2 regions of the Candidatus Pelagibacter sp. HIMB1695 genome follow, and region 2 is predicted to be linked to the other one. Evidence: riboswitches for the same ligand, from Rfam matches in the RefSeq annotation. Region 2 holds a riboswitch; the other holds the start of a gene.
The links. A riboswitch is a leader RNA that binds a small molecule or an ion and turns the genes downstream of it on or off. The one in region 2 is predicted to bind glycine.
Positions count from the first base shown of each region.

Region 1: another riboswitch for glycine. It lies ahead of ACTTAX_RS06305 (malate synthase G); the one in region 2 lies ahead of gcvT (glycine cleavage system aminomethyltransferase GcvT).

Region 1 covers NZ_JBNAJT010000001.1:1,155,769-1,168,725, reverse strand. The annotation lists gene ACTTAX_RS06335 (aspartate kinase) at 1-574, opposite strand, end outside; gene ubiG (bifunctional 2-polyprenyl-6-hydroxyphenol methylase/3-demethylubiquinol 3-O-methyltransferase UbiG) at 651-1,373, shown strand; gene ACTTAX_RS06325 (DUF1178 family protein) at 1,370-1,798, opposite strand; gene argJ (bifunctional glutamate N-acetyltransferase/amino-acid acetyltransferase ArgJ) at 1,838-3,139, opposite strand; gene secA (preprotein translocase subunit SecA) at 3,205-5,739, shown strand; gene ACTTAX_RS06310 (acetyl-CoA carboxylase carboxyltransferase subunit alpha) at 5,743-6,837, opposite strand; glycine riboswitch at 6,942-7,029, shown strand; gene ACTTAX_RS06305 (malate synthase G) at 7,109-9,271, shown strand; gene recR (recombination mediator RecR) at 9,258-9,869, opposite strand; gene ACTTAX_RS06295 (YbaB/EbfC family nucleoid-associated protein) at 9,873-10,190, opposite strand; gene dnaX (DNA polymerase III subunit gamma/tau) at 10,183-11,832, opposite strand; gene ACTTAX_RS06285 (prephenate dehydratase domain-containing protein) at 11,971-12,807, opposite strand; gene kdsB (3-deoxy-manno-octulosonate cytidylyltransferase) at 12,807-12,957, opposite strand, start outside.
Region 2 covers NZ_JBNAJT010000001.1:633,752-646,708, reverse strand. The annotation lists gene ACTTAX_RS03580 (allophanate hydrolase subunit 1) at 1-587, shown strand, start outside; gene ACTTAX_RS03575 (biotin-dependent carboxyltransferase family protein) at 577-1,518, shown strand; gene ACTTAX_RS03570 (DMT family transporter) at 1,518-2,390, shown strand; glycine riboswitch at 2,422-2,511, shown strand; gene gcvT (glycine cleavage system aminomethyltransferase GcvT) at 2,590-3,690, shown strand; gene gcvH (glycine cleavage system protein GcvH) at 3,690-4,070, shown strand; gene gcvP (aminomethyl-transferring glycine dehydrogenase) at 4,070-6,940, shown strand; gene ACTTAX_RS03550 (NAD(P)/FAD-dependent oxidoreductase) at 6,947-8,185, shown strand; gene ACTTAX_RS03545 (DUF1365 domain-containing protein) at 8,178-8,942, shown strand; gene ACTTAX_RS03540 (class I SAM-dependent methyltransferase) at 8,942-10,120, shown strand; gene ACTTAX_RS03535 (DUF3833 domain-containing protein) at 10,131-10,670, shown strand; gene ACTTAX_RS03530 (SDR family NAD(P)-dependent oxidoreductase) at 10,671-11,429, opposite strand; gene ACTTAX_RS03525 (TspO/MBR family protein) at 11,451-11,918, shown strand; gene ACTTAX_RS03520 (NAD(P)/FAD-dependent oxidoreductase) at 11,921-12,957, shown strand, end outside.

The DNA.
Region 1 (12,957 bases), 520 kb from region 2:
TTTTCTTTGCTTTTTTATGTTGTCTTGGATCAGTAGTATAAACACCATCGACATCTGTATAAATAATACATTCATCAGCTTTAATAAATTTTGCTAACATTATTGCAGTTGCATCAGAACCACTTCTTCCTATTGTGGTAATTCTATTTTCATTATTAATTCCTTGAAAACCAGTAACAATTGGGATCCCACCTTGTTTCACATAATTATTTAATTCTTTTGTAATTATCTTATTTATTCTTGCTCCAGAATAAGGTCCATCAGTAATTATTGGCAATTGCCAAGAAACCCATGACCTAGACTTAAAACCATCATGAGTAAGTCTTCCAGCAATTAAAGCACATGAAACTTGTTCTCCAGTGGATACAAGTGCATCATATTCAGATCTGCTAAAATTATTACTAATTTGCTTCGATTTTTTTACGAGCTCATTGGTTACTCCACTCATTGCAGATGAAATCACCAAAACTCTATTTTTTTTCTTTTTATAAGCAGCTATAATTTTGCATACTTTTTTTATCCTATCGATACTACCAACAGAAGTTCCGCCAAATTTTAGTACAACAGTTTTCATGATCAGTTGAATTAATATAATTTAATTATAAATTGATAAAGTACATCTTAATTGTTATGTCAACTAATTATATATTATGAACAGTATTAATAAAAAAGAAATAGAAAAATTTTCAAATATGGCGGCCGAATGGTGGGATCCAGAAGGAAAATTTAAACCTCTTCATAAATTTAATCCTATAAGAATAAAATATATTAAAGAAAATATAGTTAAGGAATTTCAACTTAAAAATAAAAAATATCCTCTTTCTGGAATAAATGTCCTTGATATTGGATGTGGAGGTGGATTGTTATCTGAGCCCATGTGTAGATTAGGAGCTAATGTTACAGCAATCGATGCTTCAAATAAAAATATTGCCATAGCAAACCTACATGCAAAAAAAAACAATCTTAAAATAAACTATATATGTTCATCGCCTGAAAAACTAAAAACTACAAAAAAATTTGATGTAATTTTGAACATGGAGATTGTTGAACATGTTGAGGATGTTGATTTTTTTTTAAAATCATGTGCTAACCTTTTAAAAAAAAATGGATTAATGTTTGTTGCAACTATAAATAAAACCTTAAAATCTTATATATTTGCAATTGTTGGTGCAGAATATGTTTTGAGATGGCTTCCTATTGGCACCCATGAATGGGAAAAGTTTGTTAAGCCTGAGGAATTAAAAAATATTCTAATCAAGAACAATCTAAATCTCAAAAAAATTGATGGAATGAATTTTAACATTCTAAAGGATGAATGGAATGTTTCAAAAGATTTATCAGTAAATTATATTGCTGAATTTAAGAAAAACTAATTTTCTTTTTCATCAACCCAAGGAATTAATTGTGTATCTATGCCCTCTTCTTTGAGCTCTTTAACGTCTTTCTGAGAGGCTTTACCATATATCCCTTTTATAGGTTTCTTACTATTGTAATGAATAGATCTAGCTTCATATGCAAAATTATCCCCAACGTACTTAAAATTATCTTTTATAAACTTTTGATAATTTTTAATTGTTTTTTTAATTTTTTTATACTTCTGAGTATCAAATTTTTCTTCATTTTTAGCTTTTCTACTTATTAGCTGAGGAGCCATTAATGTTTTTTCAACTTTTTCAGAATTACAGTTGTGACAGATTAAAAGTTTTTTCTTTTTTAATTTTTCATATTCTGATGAAGTAGAGAACCAACTATCAAACTTTAATTCACAGTCGTTACACAAAAGTTTGTATTTTATCATAGTATAGAATTAGTTATCAAAATTTATATTTCAATATGTTCAACTTCTATAATCAGCATTTATCTCAATATAATTTTTTGTAAAATCCATAGTAAAAGCAGTAAAGCTTTTAGGACCAGTAAACAAATCTACGTTGATTTCTATATTTTCACCTTTCATATACTCAGCTACTAATTTTTCATCGTAGTTCTTGTGTAATTTTCCATCCTGAATTATTTGATAATTTCCAAATTTCAAACCTAATTTATTTAAATTTATTTTTGGTCCTGCTTTTCCTATTGCCATCACTATTCGTCCCCAGTTTGGATCTTCTCCCGCAATAGCTGTTTTTACCAAAGCTGAATTTGCTATTGAGAAAGCAATTGTCTTTGCATCTTGTTCACTTTTGCTTTTATTAATATTTATAGTGACAAATTTTGATGCTCCTTCTCCATCTGAAACTACTCTCTTAGCTAAATTTAATAAAACATTGTTTAATGCTTTGTCGAATTTTTTTAGTTTTATATCATTAATACTTTTAATATTTGAATTGTTTGCTTTATTTGTTGCAAAAATACTAACCATATCATTTGTGCTAGTGTCTCCATCACACGAGATAGCATTAAATGTATTTGTAATATTTTTTTTTAATAATTTACTTAAAATATCATTCGATAAGTTGGCATCTGTAAATATGTATGCCAAAGTGGTTCCCATATTTGGAAATATCATACCCGAACCTTTAGCAACACCATAAATTTTTACCTCTTTATCTCCAATTTTACATTGATCCATCGCAAGTTTTGGTTTTGTATCAGTAGTCATTATTCCTAAGGCTGCTTTCATCCAAAGAAATTTGTTTTGTGTATAATTGATTTTTTTAATCAAGTTTGGAATTTGATCTATAATCTTTTCACATGGAAAGGTTTCGCCTATTGTACCTGTGCATCCAAAAATAATTTCCTTTGAAGTAATTTTCTTTGGATAATCTTCATCTTCAACTTGTTTTTTTGTTAATTGCTCAGAAGTTAAATCAGCAATTTTTGCTAAACTTTCGTAACCTTGTTTACCTGTGAAAGCATTTGCATTTCTAGTATTTACAATAAGAGAATAAATTTTTTTTGATTTTTGATTTATATTCCATTTAATATTTTCTGAGATAACTTTTGACTGTGTATAGACAGAGGCATGATTTGCACCATCTCTAAAGTAAAACATTACTAAATCATCTCTTTTAGTTTTATATAAATCTGCACTTAGAGCTGAAATAGATAAGCCATCTATATGATCAAGGTCTTGGAAATCCATCATTCTGGTATTTTTTGATTTCGAGGTTAAAAAATTTGTTAAATTAATACCCATGATATTTAAAATAATTGTTTAATACATATATTAAACAATATATTTAAAGAATAAATCAAATAGTCATGTTTAACCCGTTTAACATAATTACAAAATTTATCAAATCTAGTAATCAAAAAGAACTAGATAGAATTAGAAAAGTTGTAGAAAAAATAAATTCACAAGAGGAACAATTCATAAAATTGAGTGATACAGACTTTCCAAAAAAAACAATTGAATTTAAAAATCAATTAAAAAATGGAAAAAGTTTAGACGAAATTCTACCTGAAGCATTTGCATTAGTAAGGGAAGCTGCAAAAAGAACAAGACAAGAAAGACATTTTGATGTTCAACTTATCGGGGGAGTAGTTCTCCACGAAGGTAAAATTGCTGAAATGAGAACGGGTGAAGGAAAAACACTAACTATTGCCTTAGCGGCTTATTTAAATGCGCTTTCTGAAAATGGAGTTCATATAGTAACAGTTAACGATTATTTAGCAAAAAGAGACTCAATGGAAATGGGTCTAATATATAATTTTCTAGGTCTTACTTCTGGATTTATAAATAATGACCAAGATGATCTGGAAAGAAAGAAAAACTACAATTGTGACATTACTTATGCAACCAACAGTGAATTAGGATTTGATTATCTAAGAGACAACATGAAGTTTTCTCAAAAAGAGATGGTTCAAAGATCTCATGCATTTTCAATTGTAGATGAAATAGATTCTTGTTTAATTGATGAAGCAAGAACTCCACTTGTAATTTCTGGAGCTGCAGAAGATAAAACTGCTCAATACTTAGCAATAGATAAACTTGTTAAAATTTTAAATAATAAAGATTTTGAAATAGATGAGAAAGAAAAAAGTATACTTTTAACAAATGAGGGTATTAATAATGTTGAAAAACTTTTTTCTAATGCTGGTATATTAAAAAATGATAATTTTTATGATCCAGAAAATCTTCATTTAGTTCACCATGTAAATCAAGCACTCCGTGCAAATCACTTATTTGAAAAAGGAAAGGATTACATAGTTAAAGACGGAGTTCTTAAAATTATAGATGAATTAACTGGTAGAATTCTAGAAGGAAGAAGATTTGGAGATGGACTTCATCAGGCTCTTGAAGCTAAAGAAAAAATTCAGATACAAAATGAAAATCAAACTTTAGCATCAATTACCTATCAAAATTATTTTAAACTATATAAAAAAATATCAGGTTGTACCGGTACTGCAGTCACAGAATCTGAAGAATTTTTTGAAATATATAATCTTTCAGTGGTTGTAATCCCAACAAATAAAGAAATGATCCGAAAGGACTATAATGATTTGATCTTTAGAACTGAAAAAGAAAAAAATGATGCAATAATTAATAAGATCATTGAAAAACATGAAATTGGTCAACCAATTTTGGTTTTCACATCTAGTATCAACAAATCTGAAGTTTATTCTAAATTATTAAATGAAAAAAATATTAAACACGTAGTTTTAAATGCAAAGAACCATGAAAATGAAGCTGAAATTATTGCAAATGCAGGAAAAGAAAAATCTTTGATAATTACAACCAGTATTTCTGGTAGAGGTGTTGACATCCAGCTTGGTGGAAAAAAAGGATCAATTCCTGATGATCAGTTAAAAATAGATAAAGAAAAAATTAAATCTCTAGGTGGTTTATTTGTAATTGGTACAGAAAGAATGGAGTCTAGAAGAGTGGACAATCAGGCAAGAGGAAGAGCTGGACGACAAGGAGATGAGGGTAGTTCTGTCTTTTATGTAAGTTTAGAAGATGATTTGATGAGAATTTTTGGCTCAGAATCTATGAATAATATGCTTGAAAAACTTGGTTTAAAAGATGGTGAAAGTATTGATCACCCTTGGATCAACAAAGCATTAGAAAGAGCTCAGCAGAAAGTTGAAGCCAGAAATTTTGATATCAGAAAAACACTTATCAAATTTGACAATGTTTTAAATGACCAAAGACATGTTGTGTTTTCTCAAAGAAAAAATGCAATGAATAGTGAAAATATTTTTGATTATTCCGACGAATTTTTAAAAGAAATATCAGAAGACTTGATAAAATTAAAAATTCAAAACCTATCTAATCCAAAAAGTAATGAATTTAACAATAAAGTTAGGCAAATTGTTGGGAAAAGTTTTAATGATGCCGAACTTGAAAGTTTGATTTCTGCAAAAGATAATGAACTGAAAGAGCAAATATCCTCAAAATTTAATGAGACACGTAATGAAAGAATTAAAGTTCTAAACGAGCAGCATGCAAAAGAAATTGAAAAAAGAATATTTTTGCAAACAATAGATTTGAATTGGAAATCACATATACAATATTTAGAACAACTTAGACAAGTGATTGGATTAAGATCTTACGGTCAAAGAGATCCTTTAGTTGAATATAAAAAAGAAGCTTTTGATTTATTTTCAAATTTATTAGAAAAACTAAAATTAGACTACGTTACAATTTTAATGAATTTAAAAGTTATAACAGAAGAAAGATCTTCCAATGAGGAAAGAGTAAATCCAAAACCACAAGCCAAAAAAATGGGAAGAAATGAACCTTGCTTCTGTGGATCGGGCAAGAAGTTTAAACATTGCCATGGAGCTTTGTAATTCTTAAAAAAGAAAAAATAAAGAAGCTAAAAATAATAACCCTCCACCAATACCAAATAATAATTTTTTTGATTTGAAAATGTTATTAAAATTATTTTTCTTAATGGTCAAATTACTTAAATCTTCTACATTGCTCATAAAACCATCATTTCTTCCAATTTTTAAAAATTTATTTTTTCTTTCATTCATTATATCTTCTGACGTCATTTCTTTGTATTGATCTAAATTCGTAGAAATAGATTTTCTAACGTTATCAAGCATCAGGTCTCTATCCCTGTGAGCACCACCTAAAGGTTCTGGGATTATTTCATCAATAACTTTTAATTTTAATAAATCTTTTGCGGAAAGCTTCATTGCTTTTGCTGCATCAAGCATTTTTTTTGGATCTCTCCATAATATAGTTGCACAGCCTTCAGGAGATATAACTGAATAAATAGCATTTTCTAGCATGATAACTTTGTTAGACGATGCTAATGCAATCGCACCACCTGATCCACCTTCACCTATAATTATTGCAATAGTTGGAACCTTAAGTTCCATACAGCATTCAATTGATTTTGCTATTGCCTCAGCTTGACCTCTTTCCTCTGCACCAACACCAGGATAAGCGCCTGGCGTGTCTATAAAAGAGATAATTGGAATTTTAAATTTATTTGCTAAATTCATTAAACGAATAGTTTTTCTATAACCCTCAGGTCGCATCATCCCAAAATTTCTTTGAATTCTGCTATCTAAATCTTCACCCTTTTCTTGACCGATAACTAAAACTGACTGACCATTAAATTTTGCAAAACCAGTAAGTACAGATTTATCTTCACCATAATAACGATCTCCAGATAGAGAAATAAAATCTTCGAATAAATTATCTATGAAAAATTTAGACTTTGGTCTGTCTTCATGTCTCGCAACCATGGTGGTTTGCCATGGATCTAGGTTTGAATATATATCATTTAATTTTTGATCTAACTCAACTTGTGTTTTTGAAATTTTTTGGGTATCCACTTCTGATAATCCCTCTTGATTGTATGGATCTTTTAATTTTTCCAATTCTGTCTCTAAATCTTTAATCTCAGTTTCAAAATTAAGATAATTTTTCATAATAAGGTTATAGCGGATGGTTAATTCATAAAAAAGGCAATAAAATGATATTTAATTTAAAGTGTAATTGTTATTAATTGACTCTTTTCTAGAAGAGGATACATATTTTATTGTCGGGAGAGACTATTAAATTTAGCACCGAAGGAGCAACCACCCCGGAAACTCTCAGGTAAAAAGGACCGATAGTTGCATAACACTCTGGAAAGAGAATTAATTCCGCCGAAGGAGCAAAACTCTCAGGCAAAAATACAGATGGGGTAATTTAGGTGATATGCAAGAAAAATATATAAATATTAAAACTTTAAAAGTATCTGAAAAACTTTCTCAATTTATTAGCGACGAGCTATTAAAAGAAACAGATCTATCTGTTGATAATTTTTGGTCAGGGTTCGAGAAAACAGTCAATGAATTAGCACCTAAAAATAAAGAATTAATAAAATTTAGAGAAGACTTACAAAAACAAATAGACAATTGGCATATAAAAAATAAGGGAAATGAATTTAATTTGTCAGAATATAAAAAATTTCTAACAGAAATTGGTTATTTGAAAGAAGAAGGTGACGATTTTGAAATATCAACTCAAAATGTTGATGAGGAAATAACAAGTATTGCTGGGCCTCAACTTGTTGTACCAGTCATGAATGCGAGATACGCATTAAATGCAGCTAATGCTAGATGGATGAGCTTATACGATAGTCTGTATGGAACAGATGTAATTGAACAATCAGAAGATAGCGTATCTGAAAGATACGATCCGTTAAGAGGTGAGATGGTAATAAAATATGGAAGAGATTTTTTAGATAAATATTTTCCATTAGCAGGATTGAGTTGGCAAAAAATTACAAGTTTTGCGGTTAAGTATGGAAAATTTAAAGCTTTAAAAGGTGCTGATATTTACGATTTGGTAGATGAGAATAAGTTTATTGGTCATAGGGGTGAAGCTGACAACCCGTCTGCTATAATTTTAAAAAATAACAATTTACATATAGAAATTTTAAAAGATTCAAGAGCTTTTGCGGCTCAACAAGATCATGCTGGTATTAGTGACATAATTTTAGAATCTGCGGTGTCAACTATATGCGATAACGAAGATAGTGTAGCTGCTGTAGATGCAGAAGATAAAATTGTTTGTTACAGAAATTGGCTAGGTCTAATGAAAGGTGATCTAAAATCAAAATTTGAAAAAGAAGGAAAATTATTTGAAAGAAAACTTAATCCTAATAGAAGCTATATTTCAAAAGATGGAAAAGGTTTAAAGCTTCATGGAAGAAGTTTACTGCTAGTTAGAAATGTTGGTCACTTAATGACTAATCCATCAATAATTTTAAAAGATGGTAGTGAAGTTCCAGAAGGAATAATGGATGCATTCATTACTACTGCTGCAGCCCTTCATGATATTAAGAAAAAAACCAATTCAAGAACTGGTTCTATTTATATCGTGAAACCAAAAATGCATGGACCAGATGAAACTGCATTTACTGATTTGCTTTTCTCAAAAGTTGAAGAAGTTTTAGGTTTACCAAAATACACCTGCAAGATTGGAATAATGGATGAAGAAAGAAGAACCTCAGCTAATTTAAAAGAGTGCATTAGATCCTTAAAAAATAGAGTTTTCTTTATAAATACAGGTTTTCTAGACAGAACTGGTGATGAAATGCACACCTCTATGGAAGCTGGTCCAATGATTAAAAAAGGTGACATGAAAACTTCAAAATGGATTACAGCATATGAAAACAACAATGTTGATATTGGTTTAAAATGTGGATTTTCTGGAAAAGCTCAAATTGGAAAAGGAATGTGGGCAATGCCAGATAAAATGAAAGATATGATGGAGCAAAAAACTGGACATTTAAAAGCAGGTGCAAATTGTGCATGGGTTCCATCTCCAACTGCTGCAGCTTTGCATTCGCTACATTATCATGAAATAAATATTTTTGATGAACAACAAAAAATTAAAAATAGAGAACAAGCAAAGCTTGATGATCTTTTAACAATACCTACCGCTGATAGACCAAATTGGTCTGTGGATGAAATTAATAAAGAAATTTCTAACTCAGCTCAAACTTTATTAGGTTATGTGGTCAGATGGATCGATCAAGGAGTTGGGTGCTCCAAAGTACCAGATATAAATAACGTAGGTTTGATGGAAGATAGAGCCACACTTAGAATTTCATCTCAACATATTGCAAATTGGATACACCATGGAATTACAACAAAAATTCAAGTTGTAGAAATTCTTAAAGACATGGCTAAAATTGTTGATGATCAAAATAAAAATGACTCTAATTATGTTAGAATGAGTGATAACTTTGAAAATTCAATTGCATTTCAAACTGCTTGTGATTTGGTATTTAAAGGAAAAGAGCAACCATCTGGTTATACTGAACCTTTACTGCATTTAAATAGACTTACTAAAAAGTCTAATCTGAATTAGAAACTAAGTTAGACCGATTTTTAAAAGCAGAAAATAAAGTCCCGTCGTCTAAACTTTCAATTTCACCACCTACAGGTAACCCTTGTGCAAGTTTTGTAATTTTTACATTAGAATTTTTTAGGCTATCTTGAATGTAGTAAGCAGTAGTTTGACCTTCAACAGTTGCACTTGTAGCTAATATAACTTCTTCAATTTTATCTCGATTAACTCTCTCAACCAGCGAATTTACTAGTAAATCTTCTTTTCTTTGACCTACTGATGAAATGGTGCCTCCCAGAATATGAAAATATCCTTGATAGATATTTGAATTTTCAATCGACCATTGATCAGCAATGTCTTCTACAACACAAATCTTTGAATATTTATTTTTTGTATTTTCACAATTTATACATCCAGTTGAAATTGATTTAAGTGAACCACAAGAATTACATCTAGTTACATTTTTATAAACTTGAGCCAATGTATTTGCCATTGGTTTTACTAATTCATCGCGGCTATTAATGAGTTTTAAAACAATCCTTTTGGCAGATTTTGGCCCCAAACCTGGAAGCTTTGAAATTAATTTTATTAATTCTTCAATCTCGTTAATATTTTGCATCTACTATAGTGGCCACTTAAAACCAGGTATTCCAAATCCACCTGTAGCTTTTGATATCTCTTCTGATGTTTTCGACTTTAATTGTGATTTGGCGTTATTATGTGCAGCTACAATTAAATCTTCTATTATAGATTTGTCTTCTTTCATTATTTCATCTGATAGTTTAATTGATTGCATTTCACCTTCTCCATCCAAGACGATTTTTGCTGAATTTGAGCCAGAAATACCCTCTACTCTAATCTCCTTAATTTTTTGCTGACTCTCTTTCATTTTTGCTTCAAGTTCTTTTGCTTTGTCTAATATTTTATTAAAATCAGTCATTATTTTTATCCTCCTTAATTATCGATTTAACATCTACCAGTTCTGCATCAGGAAAATTTTCCATAAAGTTTTTATAAATTTCAGTTTGTTTAGCTTTTTCAATTAATATTTTTTTTTCATTTTCTTTCTTTTCTCTAATTGAAAGATCTCCTTTTGATTTACTAAGTGTGATAATCCATCTTTCTTTTGTCCATTCAAAAAGCTTTGTAGAAAGATCTTTTACAAAATCTTTATCAAGGCTGTCATTAAATGAAATCTCAATCCTATTTTTTTCAAATTTAACCAAATTGACATTTTTCTCTAATTCAAATTTAAGTTTTAATTCTCTTTTACTTGTGCAAGTAGCAATTAATTCATCAAAAGAATTAATTTGAGTTTTAATTTCTGCTTTAACTTCAGTTTGTATTTCAGGATTCTTTTTTTCTTCTTGAGAAATATTTTTTATTTGATCAATAATTTTAGTCTCTTTTTTTATTTCAATTTTGCTAGTTGAATTTTCTTCTGTAGGTCTAGTGTCTATTTGTTTGACTTGTTTTACAGAACTTAAGTGCATTAATCTAATTAAAAACATCTCAATTGATAAATGTTGATTTGATACAATATCTAATTCTTCTAACGACTTGATAGAAAATTGCCAAAATAAAATTAATACATCTGGTTTGATTTGATTAGAAATATTTTTTATTTTGTTAAATTCTTCATCATTGAGAGAAAAATTTGTGCTTTCTAAAGTTAAAGAATTTATATTTTTAAAGTAATACAACAGTTCTAAAAAATCATTTAAAAATATTTTTGGTTCAACTCCCTGATCATATATTTTTCTATAAATTTTTATTACCTTTTCTTCTTCTCCTCTTAATATCAATTCAAATAAATCAATTAATTGTGATTTATCAAAATAACCAAAAATCTTTTGAGCAGAATTTAAATCTAGTTCTTTACCATTATCTAAACTCAATAACGCTCTATCTAACAGAGATAATGCATCTCTTACTGAGCCCTCTGATATTTTTACAATTAATTTTAGAGCGTCGTCCCTAACTTTTCCGTTTTCTTTATCTTTAATTTTTTTTATAAAATCAAACAATTCAGAAGATTTAATCCTTGAAAGATCAAAACGCTGACACCTTGAAACGACTGTTATAGGAATCTTTTTTATTTCTGTTGTGGCAAATATAAATTTTAAATATGAAGGTGGTTCTTCCAATGTTTTTAGTAAAGCGTTAAAAGCTTGTTTACTTAACATATGAACTTCATCGATTATAAAAATTTTGTACTTTGCTGAAGTAGGTCCGTATCTGGAAAACTCAATTAGATCTCGAACATCATCAACTCCTGTCTTGCTGGCCGCATCCATTTCAAGTACATCAATGTGACTTGAGTTTGCAATCGACTGACAATTTTCACACAAATTATCAATGCACATTTTTTCAACGCCATTTGAGCAATTCAAGGCTTTTGCTACAATTCTTGCGGTTGTAGTTTTTCCAATACCTCTAATTCCAGTAAACAAATATGCGTTAGGTACTTTGTCAGCTTTTATTGAATTTATAATTGTTTCAGCAACAACTTCTTGACCAATAAGATCATCAAATATTTGAGGTCTATATTTAAGAGCTAGTACTTTTGAATTGTTATTCATAAATTTTTTAAGGAGACTAGAACCTGAATAACTGTCTCTACGACTGCTTCCGTTAAGATCTGGTCGGGTTCAAGCAGCATCCACCTCTAGCCTCCAAATCTATTATAGCAGTTAAAATTTCTAATCTACAAGAAAAGATTATTGTTTTTTTTGTCTCAAACTATCGGCTTCAAAAACACCTAGGACGTGAAAATCCTCACAATGTAAGCCTAGCTCTTCAAGAGATTTTTGAACTTTTGGATCTTCAATATGTCCATCTAAATCACATAAGAAAAAATAAGAGTCGAAAGAATTTTTTTCAGGGTAACTTTGAAGCTTAGTAAGATTTACTCCATTGATAGCAAATCCTCCCAGCGATTGATAAAGAGCTGCAGGTTTACTTTTAAGTTTAAATAAAAATGAAGTTATATATTTTTTATCTCCAAACTCAGGTTGAGATATATTTTTTCCCATAAAAAGAAATCGTGTTAAATTTCCACTCTCGTTTTCTATATTTTTTTTAATTACATCAAGATTATAAATTTCAGCACTTAGAGATGATGCTATTGCTGCCTGTTTTTTGTCTTTTGTTTTAGAAATCATTTCAGCTGATCCAGCTGTATCTGCTCTTATATGTTCAGCAATATTATTTTCTTTTATAAAATTTGAACATTGCGACAAACCCTGTGCATGAGAATAAACTTCTTTTATATCAGAAAGTTTAGCTCCCTGTTGACCTAATAAATTATGTTCGATTTTTTGAAAGTGCTCTCGGTAAATATTCAACCTGTGCTTAAAGATTAAATATTCAATTCCTATATTACCTGTAATTCTATTAGACTCTGGAATTATTATTCTACAATCAGGTTCTTCCGAAGCTTTATTAAAACAATCATCAAAAGTTTTACAAGGTAAAATTTCAGCATCAGGGTCGATTGATAATGCTGCTAAATGAGAATAAGCTCCATATGTTCCTTGAAAATATATTTTACCCATCAGGACTTATATTCCATTATTTTTTTTAAGGCCAGATAATCTTCCTCTGTATCAACTCCTATAGGGGCTTTGCTTGCTAGAGCAACATTTATTTTGATATTATTGTCTAGAGCTCGAAGTTGTTCTAATTTATTTTCAATTTCATTTTTT
Region 2 (12,957 bases):
AATATTTTAAAGCTTTAAAAAAGGAGAATGTTGAAAGTATAAATAATCTTACTCCTTCTTATAATAAGTTAATAGTTTCTTATGACCTTAGAAAAACAAACTTTAAAGAAGTTAAAAAATTAATTGAAAATTTAAATGTTAATGAAACTCAAGATAACAATAGCACTAAAATAGAAATTCCAGTTTGTTGTGATGATCAATTTTCTCTTGATATAAAAAGATTAGAAGAAAAATTAAATATTAGTCGAGATAAAATTTTAGAAAATTTTTTTAGTAAGGAATATTTTTGTTATATGACTGGATTTATTGCTGGTATGCCTTTTTTAGGTGATTTAGATGAAAATATGAGAGTACCAAGATTAGAAACACCAAGAGTAAAGGTACCAAAAGGATCAGTTGCTTTAACCGAACAATTTGCAAATATTTATACATTTGAAAGTCCTGGAGGATGGAACATAATTGGTAATACACCTGTAGATGTTTTTGATAATTCAAAAGAATTAGAGCCAAATTTAATAAATCCTGGCGACATAGTAGTTTTTAAACAAATAAATCTTGAAAAATATAATAGCTACAATGACAAATAATTTCGAAATTATAAGAGCTGGAGTAAACACAACCTTTCAAGACCAAGGAAGAAATAATTTATATCATATAGGAATTCCATTTAGTGGAGTAATGGATAATAGAAATTATAGTTTAGCTAACAAGCTGGTAGGTAATAAGTTAAATTCACCAGTGATAGAATTTGCATACCAAGGACCACATTTAAAATATTCTGGAGATAAAATTAATATAGTAGTCACTGGCGATATTGTTTTTAAAATTATTAAAAAAGGCACAGAAATTGATGGTAATTGTTATGAGAGTTATCAAATCGAAAGTGGAGATGAAATCAATCTTATCTCAACAAATAAATCAGTTTATGGCTATTTAGCAGTTGGTGGAGAATTAGATTTAAAATTTCAATGGAATAGTTGTTCGATAAATACCAAGGCAAATATTGGATCAAATAATGGAAAAAAATTAGAGAACGGTCAAAAAATAAATATCCTAAATATTAATTCAGACCAAAGTAAAAAAAAGACTAACTATATAAATTCTAAAGTTGAAAATATTAGAGTAATAAAAGGACCAAACTTTGATTATTTTTCAGAGGAAGGAAAAAAGATATTTTTTGAAAAAGAATTTTCTGTATCAAAACTTTCAGATAGAATGGGAATGAGATTAGAAGGTCCAAAAATCGAAAACATTGTAAATACCAATATTAAATCAGAAGGTTTGTTGAAAGGAGTCATCCAAGTACCAGCAGATGGAAACCCAATTATTATGCTGTCAGACCATGGTACCATTGGAGGGTATCCAAAAATCGGTGTAGTAGCTAGCGTTGATTATGATCGATTAGTACAAATATCACCTGGCTCAAAGATCAAATTTAAAGAGATAAATTTATCTGATGCAGAAACTTTATTTAAATTGTATGAGATGGATACTCAGAATTTACTCAATCAAATATAATGAATATTATTAGAAAACTTCCAGGACCTTTTTTAATTTTCTTAGGTGCGTGTAGTCTCAGTTTTGGAGGTTTGATTGTTAAGTCATTTGAAGGAGCAACTCTTTGGCAAATATTATTTTGGAGAACAGTATTTTTCTTAATTGTTATTAGCTTGTACTTAGCTTTAACTTATAAAAAACAAGTATTTAGATCCTTTTATAATTTAGGATTTCCTGGTTTCTTTGGTGGATTTATTTTATCACTTGGTTTTAGCGGTTATGTATTTGCGATGTATAACACAACAGTTGCTAATGCTAATTTTATTATTCAAACACAAACAATCTTCTTAGCAATATTCGGTTACTTTTTTTTAAAAGAAAAAATTTCAGCAATCACTCTGACTTCAATAATTCTTGCAATCTCAGGAATACTTCTAATGGTTGGAAGCTCTTTATCTCCAGGTCAAATGTCTGGGAATATTGCAGCTTTCATAATGCCAATATCATTTGCTACTTTAATTTTAGTTGTAAGAAAATATCCAACTGTTGATATGGTTCCTGCTCAATTTGTTGCAGGAGTTTTTGCTTTGTTAATTGGTTATCTAATGTCAGAAAAAATAATGATATCTCCAAACGATATCTTTTTAGGATTTTTAGCTGGTTTTTTACAATTAGGATTAGGTTTTATATTTATTACTATTGGAGCTCAACGAACACCATCTGCAATGGTTGGAATCATAATGTTAACAGAAGCAGTACTTGGTCCTTTATGGGCATGGATGTTTATAAATGAACAACCACCGTTCATAGTAATTATTGGAGGATCAATAGTTATTTTTGCAGTTTTACTTCAATTTTACAATTTATATACCTCAGAAAAAAAAGCGATCTAATAACATTTGACATTAAACAGTATTTATTAGAATATTTGTTAACGGGAGAGATCACAAACTTTGTGACACCGAAGGAGCAACCGCCCAGGAAACTCTCAGGTAAAAGGACCGTATTATATTAACTCTGGAAAGAGATTGAGTTCTCGCCGAAGGAGTAAAACTCTCAGGCAAAAATACAGATGGGTACGACAGAGTTAGTATGGGAAAAAAAACATCTTTAAATAAGCTTCATCAAGATAACCACGCTAAATTTGTAGAATTTGCTGGATATGAAATGCCCATACAATACAGCAAAGGAATTGTTGAAGAGCATAAATTCACAAGATCAAATGCAGGTATTTTTGATGTGTCTCATATGGGTCAATTATTTATTCATGGTGGTGAAGATTTGACTGCTGATCTTGAAAAAATTTTCCCACTTGATTTAAAAAATTTGAAACAAAACTGTTCTAAATATAGTTTTTTAATGAACGATAGTGCTGGAATTCATGATGATTTGATAATTACTAAAATTGAAAAAGGATATTTAATTATTTTAAACGCAGCATGCAAAGATAATGATTTTAAAATTTTATCAAATTTACTTAAAAATAAATATGAAATGGTTCTTGATGATCAACGATCATTAATTGCAATTCAAGGTCCAAAGTCAGTTGAGATTTTAAACAATACTATAGAGGGTGTTGAAAAACTTAATTTTATGACAGGGAACTGGTTTGATTATAAAGATCAAAAAGTATTTATAACAAGATCTGGATACACAGGAGAGGATGGTTTTGAAGTATCTATTAACAACGATTTAGCTGAAGGATTTACTCAGAATTTGATGGAAAAAGGAGCACAACTTATAGGACTTGGGGCAAGAGATACCTTGAGATTAGAGGCTGGATTGTGCTTATATGGTCATGAACTTGATACAGAAAAAACACCAATTGAAGCTAATTTAAAGTGGGCAATTTCTAAAGAGAGAATTTCAAAAGGTGGATTTATTGGTTCTAATAAAATTATGAAAGAAATACAAGAGGGTACCTCTAAAATTAGAATTGGGATTAAGCCAGAAGGAAGATTGATTGCTAGAGAAAAAACTAAAATTTTTGATGAGTCAGAAAAACTTATTGGTGAGGTTACTAGTGGAACTTTTGGTCCAAGTGTAAATGGCCCAATAGCAATGGGCTACATTGATAAAGAATTTTCTAAAGTTGAAACAAAAGTTTTACTAGAAGTAAGAGGAAAAAAACATCCTGCAAGTGTTTGTGGGCTACCATTTTATAAAAAAAGTTACGTGAAAGGAGTAAATTAATGAGTGAAGTTAAATTTTCAAAAGAGCATGAGTGGATTACAGTGGAAGGAGATGTTGCTACTATTGGAATTACAAAACATGCAACAGAAATGTTAGGAGATATTGTTTTTGCTGAGTTACCTGAAAAAGGTTCAAGCGTTGAAAAAGATGGTACAGCAGGGGTAGTTGAGTCAACTAAAGCTGCAAGTGATGTTTATACTCCAGTAAGTGGTGAAGTAGTTGATACTAACCAAGCTATAGTAGATGATCCTGCTAAAATTAATGAAGACCCTGAGGGATCAGCTTGGTTTTTCAAACTTAAATTGAAAGATAGTTCAGAAATGGACAGCTTAATGAACAAAGAAGAATATGATAAATTTGCAAAGGAGAGTGCGAGCTAATGTTACATAACTCACAAAAAGACTTTTTAAAAAGACACATTGGACCTTCAGAAGAAGACCAAAATAAAATGTTGAAGGAGCTAAATTATAATTCATTAGACGATTTAATTAAAAGTACAGTTCCAGAAAAGATACAATTGAAAGATGGATTAAATATAGGAGAGTCTAATTCTGAGTATGAAGCATTAAGAAAACTGAAGGCGATTTCAAAAAAAAATCAAATTTATTCAAATTTTATTGGTATGGGTTACTATGGAACTTACACTCCATATGTAATTTTAAGAAATATTCTAGAAAATCCAGGTTGGTACACTTCTTATACTCCTTATCAGCCTGAAGTAGCACAAGGAAGATTAGAAATGCTTCTAAACTTTCAACAAATGATTGTTGATTTTACAGGTATGGATATTGCAAATGCATCGTTGCTTGATGAAGGAACAGCAGCTGCAGAAGCTATGGGATTAAGTCACAGATTAAACAAAAAAGATAGCAATTTAGTTTTTGTTTCAGAAAATTGTCACCCACAAACAATTGATGTAATTCAAACAAGAGCAGAACCAATGGGATTAAAAGTACTTGTTGGTAATGAAGATAAAGTATTAGATCAACTTAAAGAGGATTTAGTTTGTGGAATTCTTCAATATCCTGGAACTTTAGGAGACATTAAAGATCCAAGTGAAGCGATCAGCAAAATCCATAAAAAAAATGGAAAAGCTGTATTAGTCTCTGATTTATTAGCTTTAGCACTACTTAAAACACCAAGAGAATTAGGTGCAGATATTGCAGTTGGAAGTTCTCAAAGATTTGGAATTCCAATGGGTTATGGTGGACCTCATGCAGCTTTCTTTGCAACTAAAGACGAGTTTAAAAGGTCTATGCCAGGAAGAATTATTGGAGTGTCAGTAGATAGACATGGAAATAAAGCTTACAGATTATCACTTCAAACAAGAGAACAACATATTAGAAGAGATAAAGCGACAAGTAACATTTGTACTGCTCAAGCATTGTTAGCAATTGTTTCAGCTGCATATGCTATTTACCACGGTCCAGATGGAATAAAAACTATTGCAGAAAGAGTTTCTCAATTAGCTAAAAATTTTGCAGATAAATTAAAACAATCTGGATATGAAATTTATTCAGATCATTTCTTTGATACAGTTACAATTGTAACAAAAGATAAAACTGATCAAATCTATAAAAATGCTTTAGATCAAAAAGTAAACATTAGAAGAGTAAATTCTGAAATGTTGGCTGTTTCTTTTGATGAAAAGAAAAATGTTTATAGAGTAAATCAATTGTTGAAAATTTTTAATGCAGCTGAGTCGATTAAAAAAGAAGATCCAACAGTAAGTTTACCAAATTTACCAAAAAATTTATTAAGAACTTCAAAATATTTAGAACATCCTGTTTTTAATTCATATCATTCAGAAACCGAGATGCTTAGATATTTAAAAAAACTAGAAGATAAAGATATAGCTCTTAATAGAACTATGATTGCACTTGGATCATGTACTATGAAATTAAATGCTACTGCAGAAATGATTCCCATTTCATGGAGGGAGTTAGCAGAACCTCATCCGTTTGTACCTGTAGAGCAGATGGAAGGGTATAGAGCTTTATTCACTGATCTTAAAAATTGGTTAAGATCAATTACAGGTTTTTCTGGAGTTTCACTTCAACCAAATGCAGGTGCTCAAGGAGAATATGCAGGCTTAATGGTAATTAGAAAATATCATTTAGATAGAGGTGAAGAAAATAGAAATATATGTTTAATTCCAAGCTCAGCACATGGAACAAACCCTGCTAGTGCACAAATGGTTGGAATGAAAGTTGTAGTTGTTGATTGTGACAAAGAAGGAAATGTTGATTTTGAAGATTTGAAGAAAAAAGCAGAAGCACATTCTGAAAATCTTGGAGCATTAATGGTTACATATCCTTCTACTCACGGTGTATTTGAAGAAAAAATTACAGATATATGTGAACTTATACATAAACACGGTGGTCAAGTTTACATGGATGGTGCAAACCTAAATGCACTTGTTGGAATAGCAAGACCTGGAAATTTTGGTCCAGATGTTTGTCATATCAACTTACACAAAACATTTTGTATTCCACATGGTGGTGGAGGACCAGGAATGGGACCAATTGCATGTAAAAGACATTTGCAAGTTTACCTCCCTAATCATCCAGTTGTTAAAGATTGTGGACCTGCTACAGGAATAGGAGCAGTTTCAGCAGCTCCTTGGGGAAGCTCAAGTATTTTATCAATTTCTTGGATGTATATTAAAATGATGGGTTCTGAAGGTTTAAAATTAGCTACCCAAGTCGCTATATTAAACGCAAACTATATAGCTAACAGACTTAAAGATCATTTTCCAATTTTGTACAAAGGCTCAAATGGAAACGTTGCTCATGAATGTATTATAGATATTCGATCAATTAAGAGTGAGACAGGTATTACTGAGGAAGATATCGCTAAAAGGTTGATCGATTATGGTTTCCATGCACCTACAATGTCTTGGCCAGTTGCAGGAACTATGATGATAGAGCCAACAGAGAGTGAAAGTTTATCTGAGCTTGATAGATTTTGTGATACTTTAATAAATATCAAATCTGAAATAGATAAGATTAATTCTGGTGAGTTCGATAAAGTAGATAATCCTATTAAGAACGCTCCTCATACAGATATAGAACTTGCATCAGATGAATGGGATCATAAATATTCAAGAGAGCAAGCTGCTTATCCTGCTAAGTTCTTAAAAACAAATAAATTTTGGCCACCAGTTGCAAGAGTGGACAATGTTTATGGAGATAAGAATATCTTTTGTACTTGTCCAAGTATGGATGAGTTTAAAGAAGACGCGGCATAATCATTAATGAAAATTGCTGTAGTTGGTTCTGGGATATCAGGCTTAAGTGCTGCATATTATTTATCAAAAAAACATCACGTAGATCTTTTTGAGAAAGAAGATCATTTTGGCGGTCATTCTCATACAATAGATTTAATTTTTGATGAAAAGAAAGTATCTGTGGATATTGGTTTTATTGTATTTAATTTTCAAACCTATCCAAATTTAATTAATTTCTTTAAAGAAAATGATGTTCAGATTGAAAAAAGTGACATGTCATTTTCTGTATCAGTAGAAAATACAAACTTTGAATATTGCGGAAAAGGTTTAAATGGAATTTTTTCCAATAGATCTAATTTGTTTAATCCTAATTTTTTAAAAATGTTTTTTGATATCATTAAATTTTATAAAAATAGTGATCAAATAAATGTTACAGATCAAAAATTAACTTTAGGTGAATATTTAGAAAATAATAAACTATCAAAAACATTTATTGATTACCACATTATCCCAATGGTATCTGCAATCTGGTCTATGCCACCTTATGAAGCAAGTAAGATGCCAATAACATTCTTTTTAAAATTTTTTCAAAATCATGGGCTCTTTAAACTAAAAAATAGACCTCAGTGGTATACTGTAACCAATAGAAGTAGAACTTATGTGAATAAAGTAATTTCAAAAATAAGTGGTGAATATTTTAAAAATTATAAAATTAAAAAAATTATAAGAAAGTCAAAAGGTTTAGATTTATATTATGGTGGTGAAAGTGAATTTTTTGATTACGATAAAGTTGTAATAGCAGCTCACGCTGATGAAGCTTTGAAGTTAATTGATAATCCTACTGAAGAAGAGACAAAAATTTTATCCAATTTCAGTTATAAAGAAAATATTGCATATATTCATACAGACAAAAGAGCGATGCCAAAAAATAAAAAGGCATGGTCCTCATGGAATTCATCAATCAATGACAAGGATTTAGAAAAAAATTCTATTACTTATTGGTTAAACCTTTTACAAAACCTTAAATGTGATCAGGAAATTTTTTTAACTCTTAATCCATATTTTGAAATTGATGAGAGTAAAATACTTAAAATAGTTAAATTTACTCATCCTTATTATGATCAACAAGCATTAGATGCTCAATCTAAACTATCTAGTTTGCAAAATAAAAAAGATTTATTTTTTTGTGGGAGTTATTTTGGTTACGGTTTTCATGAAGATGGAATAAAATCATCGATTGAAATGCTAAAATACCTAAATGACTAATTCATGCATATATAATGGGAAAGTAATCCATAAACGTTTCAAACCTAAAGAGCACTATTTTAAGTATAGCGTTTTTTCGCTTTTAATTGATTTATCTGAGTTAAGAAAAATAGATCAGGAGATAAGCTTCTTCTCGTTGAATAAGTTCAATTTAATTAGTTTTCATGAAAAGGATCATGGTGAACGTGACGGATCTTCACTTGAAGAATGGGTAAAGAAAAATTTAGAACAAAATAAAATAGATACTGCAGATATTAAAATTAAGCTTCTCTGTTATCCAAGGATTTTTGGTTATGTATTTAATCCTTTAAGTATCTTTTTCGTTTATAACCAAAATGATAAATTAATATCTATATTATATGAGGTGAAAAATACATTTGGTGAGCAACATACTTATGTTTTTAGAGTAGATAGTGAAAATAAACTAATTCAGAATAATTGTTCTAAAAAATTTCATGTTTCACCTTTTATAGAAATGAATTGTAAGTATTTCTTTAGAATTCTTAATCCTGATGAAAAACTTTCTGTAATCATTGATCAATATGATCAAGAAGGAAAAATTTTATTTGCATCTCAGGATGGTAAAAAAACTGATTTAAATAGCAGCCAATTATTAAAGTCTTATTTAAAACATCCTCTAATGACCATTAAAATAATATCAGCAATCCATTTTGAAGCATTTAAATTATGGATGAAAGGAATTAAAATTATTAAAAGAAAAATAAAAATAAGAAACAATATAACGGTAGAGAATTAATGTTATTAAATAAAACTGCAGATAAATTAGTTTTTAAATTTTTAAGTAAAATTAAAAATGGATACCTTGAGATTACTACCCATGAAGGTGAGATATTAAAATTTGGTAACCCTGATCAATCTTTAAAGGCAAATATTAAGATAAAAAATTCAAATTTTAATTATAATTTAATTAGAGGTGGAAGCATTGGTTTTGCTGAAAGTTATATGAGAGGTGAATTTGAAACTGATAATCTTTCAGATCTAATTGAGTTAACAGCTAGAAATATTCAAGTGATATATAAATTCTCTGGTTTGCTTGATCTACCTATAATTAATTTTGTAAAAAATAAAATAATTAAAAATACAAAAAGTCGAAGTAAGGAAAATATTGCAAAACATTATGATCTTGGAAATGATTTCTTTTCATTATGGTTAGATGATACTTTAACTTACTCAAGCGCAATCTTTGATGATGGCTCAAAAAATTTAAGCATTGCGCAAAATAATAAATACCAAAAATTAATTGATCTAATCAAACCTAGTAGTGGAGATAAAGTTTTAGAAATTGGTTGTGGGTGGGGTGGCTTTGCAGAATATTTAGGAAAGAAATACGATGTGAAACTAGACTGTATTACCATTTCTAAAAAACAATTCGAATACGCAAAAGAGAGAATTTATAAATGTGGTCTAAATGAAAAAGTAAATATTGAAATTAAAGATTACCGAGATCTTCAAGGAAAATATAATTCGATCGCTTCAATTGAAATGATTGAGGCAGTTGGTCAAAATTATTTAGAGAGTTATTTTAAAACAATAAAAGATAATTTATCGAATGGAGGAAAGGCTGCAATTCAAGCAATAACCATTGATGATAGTTTGTTTGATAGATACAAAAATAAACAGGATTTTATTCAAAAATACATTTTCCCAGGAGGATTTCTTCCTAATAAAAATAGCATTGATAGATACGTTTCAGATAACGGCTTAACAATTAATTCTTACATTTCATATGCAGATCATTATGCAGATACGTTAGCTATCTGGAGAGAAGAGTTTTTGAGAAAATGGGATCAAATTAAAAATCAAGGATTTGATCTGACTTTTAAAAGAATGTGGGAATTTTACCTATCTTATTGTGAAGCTGGATTTAAATCTAAAAATATTGATTTGATTCAATTTTCAATGCAGAATAAATAACACCAATAATATGAAAATAATTAAATCAATTTCGTTGATAATTCTGGCTTTCTTAATTACAAGTTGCTCAAATAATAGTGCCATGAAACCAGAAGATTTTAAAAATAAAGAACCTAGGTTAATTATTGAAGAATACCTTACAGGAAACGTAAAAGCTTGGGGTGTTTTGCAAAATCGATCAGGAAAAGTTACAAGACAATTCTCAGCCGATTTAGATGGAACATGGGATGGCAAACAACTAATTTTAAAAGAAAAATTTAATTGGGACGATGGTGAAGTTCAAGACCGAGAGTGGACAATTACTAAAATAGATGAACATAATTATGAAGGTACAGCAGGGGACGTTGTTGGAAAAGCAATAGGATATTCTTACGGGCCTGCATTTAAATTTGAGTATGTTTTATTAGTTCCAGTTAAAGGAAAAGAATTAAAAATTACTTTTGATGATTGGATCTTTAAGCAAGATGAAAGGGTTGCAATCAACAGAGCTACAATGACTAAGTTTGGATTTAAAGTAGCAGAGCTAACTGTTGTATTCGTTAAAGATTAATTACTTCTTTTGATGCTTAGTCATCTTCCCCACTAATTTAAAATAAATTTTACTTGGAAGAAAACTAAAGAACTTTAAAGTTAAAGTAAGCGCTTTTGGAAAATGTATCTCAAAAACATTTTTATTAATTAAGCCATCATAAATTTGATCCGCAGCAAATTCAGGTGTTTTCAAAAATGGCATTTTAAAATCATTCTTATCAGTCATTGGCGTTTTAATAAAACCAGGAGAAACCAAACAAACTCGAACATTGTACCTTTTAAAATCAAAATATAAACTTTCTGCTAAATTATTTAGTGCAGATTTTGATGGTCCATAACCAGTTGAATTAGGCAATCCTCTATAACCAGCAATAGATGAAACTATAGTGATTATACCACTTTTTCTTTCTCTATAATATTGTTCCACTGCTTTAATGGAGTTTACTGTCCCAAAAAAATTTACTTTGAAAACATCTTCCATTTGTTCAACATCAATTTCTTTTTCTTTTTTTGGATTCCATGTACCAGTTGAAAAAAAACATATATCAATATTTTCAAACTTAGTTTTAATCTGGTTGAAAACTTCTATACATTTTGTTTTATCGGTAACATCCAAAGGAAATGATGAAATATTTTCATAATTTTTTGAAAGTTCATCTAAAAGTTCAACTCTTCTTGCGGATACAGCAACATTCCAACCTTTGTTTGCAAATTTAATTGCTAAGGCTTTACCAATTCCTGTGCTACCACCAGTTATCCAAATAGTTTTTTTGCTCATTTTTTGTTATGTATAAACATTATGTTAAAAAATAAAATTGTAACATTTATATTATTTCTTATCATTACATTTTCAGCCTCATTAATCGGAGGATTAGCTACAGTTACTTTCAAGGAGCCTTGGTATTCTTTGTTAAATAAACCTGTTTTTAATCCACCAGACTGGGTGTTTGGTCCGGTATGGACAATTTTATATTTATTGATGACAATTTCTATTTGGATGTATTGGCATTCCAAAAATAAAGAGATGAATACAGTTTATATTTATTTTATTCATTTAGTTTTTAATGCAACTTGGAGTATAGTTTTCTTTGTAATTCACAACATGGTTTTAGCTTTGTTAGTATTAGTTGTGTTAATTGCATTCATTATCAATCTAATCATAAGATATAGACGCGTCACAATGATAAGTTCGTATTTAATGATTCCATATTTACTTTGGTGTTGCTTTGCTCTAGTTTTAAATACAAGCTTAATAATATTAAATTAATTATGGATGATGTTGTTGTAGTTGGTGGTGGAATAATTGGAGCAGCAACTGCTTATTTTCTTTCAAAAGAAGGAAGAAAAGTAAAAGTCATAGAAAGAGATCCAACTTACAAAACTGCTTCATTTCCCTTGTCTTTAGGAGGATTTAGACGACAGTTTTTTCAAAAAGAAAACATTTTATTAGGTAAATTTGCTAGAGAGTTTATTTTTCAAATACCAGAATTATTAAAAACAGAAAAAAATCCTAATCCAACTGCAAGCATGGTCACAAATGGTTATCTTTTGATGTTTGGTCCAGAACATGCAGAAGAACAATACAGAGCTTTAGAAAACCACAAAGAATGTGATGCAGGTACAAAAAATATTAAAGGCTCTGAGTTATCAAAAGTATTTCCATATATAAATGATGAAGGTGTTGAGACTGCAACTTACACAGATAATCAAAGTGAAGGTTGGATTGATCCTTTCATGTTTCATAGTGCACTTAAAAGCAAAGCAATAGAACTTGGGGCTGAATTTATAAAAGGAGAGGTCAAAAGTCTTTCAGAGATAAATGCTAAAACAATTGTTTCAGCAGCTGGATGTTGGACTAAAGAATTACTAGAAGACATTCCTGTTGAGCCTCAAAAACACACTGTATTTAGAGTAAAATGTCCAACATATATAAAAGAAATGCCTCTAACTGGTGATTTAACTACTGGTGTTTATTGGAGACCTGAGGGCGGGGAGTATTTAGCAGGGTCGCCATTATCAGTATTTGGTGCAGATGATTTAGAACCAGCGTGGAATGATTTTGAAGAATTAGTATGGCCAGCTCTTGCAAAAAGGATACCAGCTTTTGAAGAATTAAAGTTAACTGGTGGATGGGCAGGTTATTACGACTGCAACAGATTAGATAATAATGCTGTTGTTGGAAAACATCCAAAGTACGATAATGTTTATATGGCTACCGGTTTTACAGGAAGAGGATTAATGCAAGCCCCAGGTATTGGTCGAGCATTAACTGAATTGATTACAACTGGTTCATACCAAACAATTGA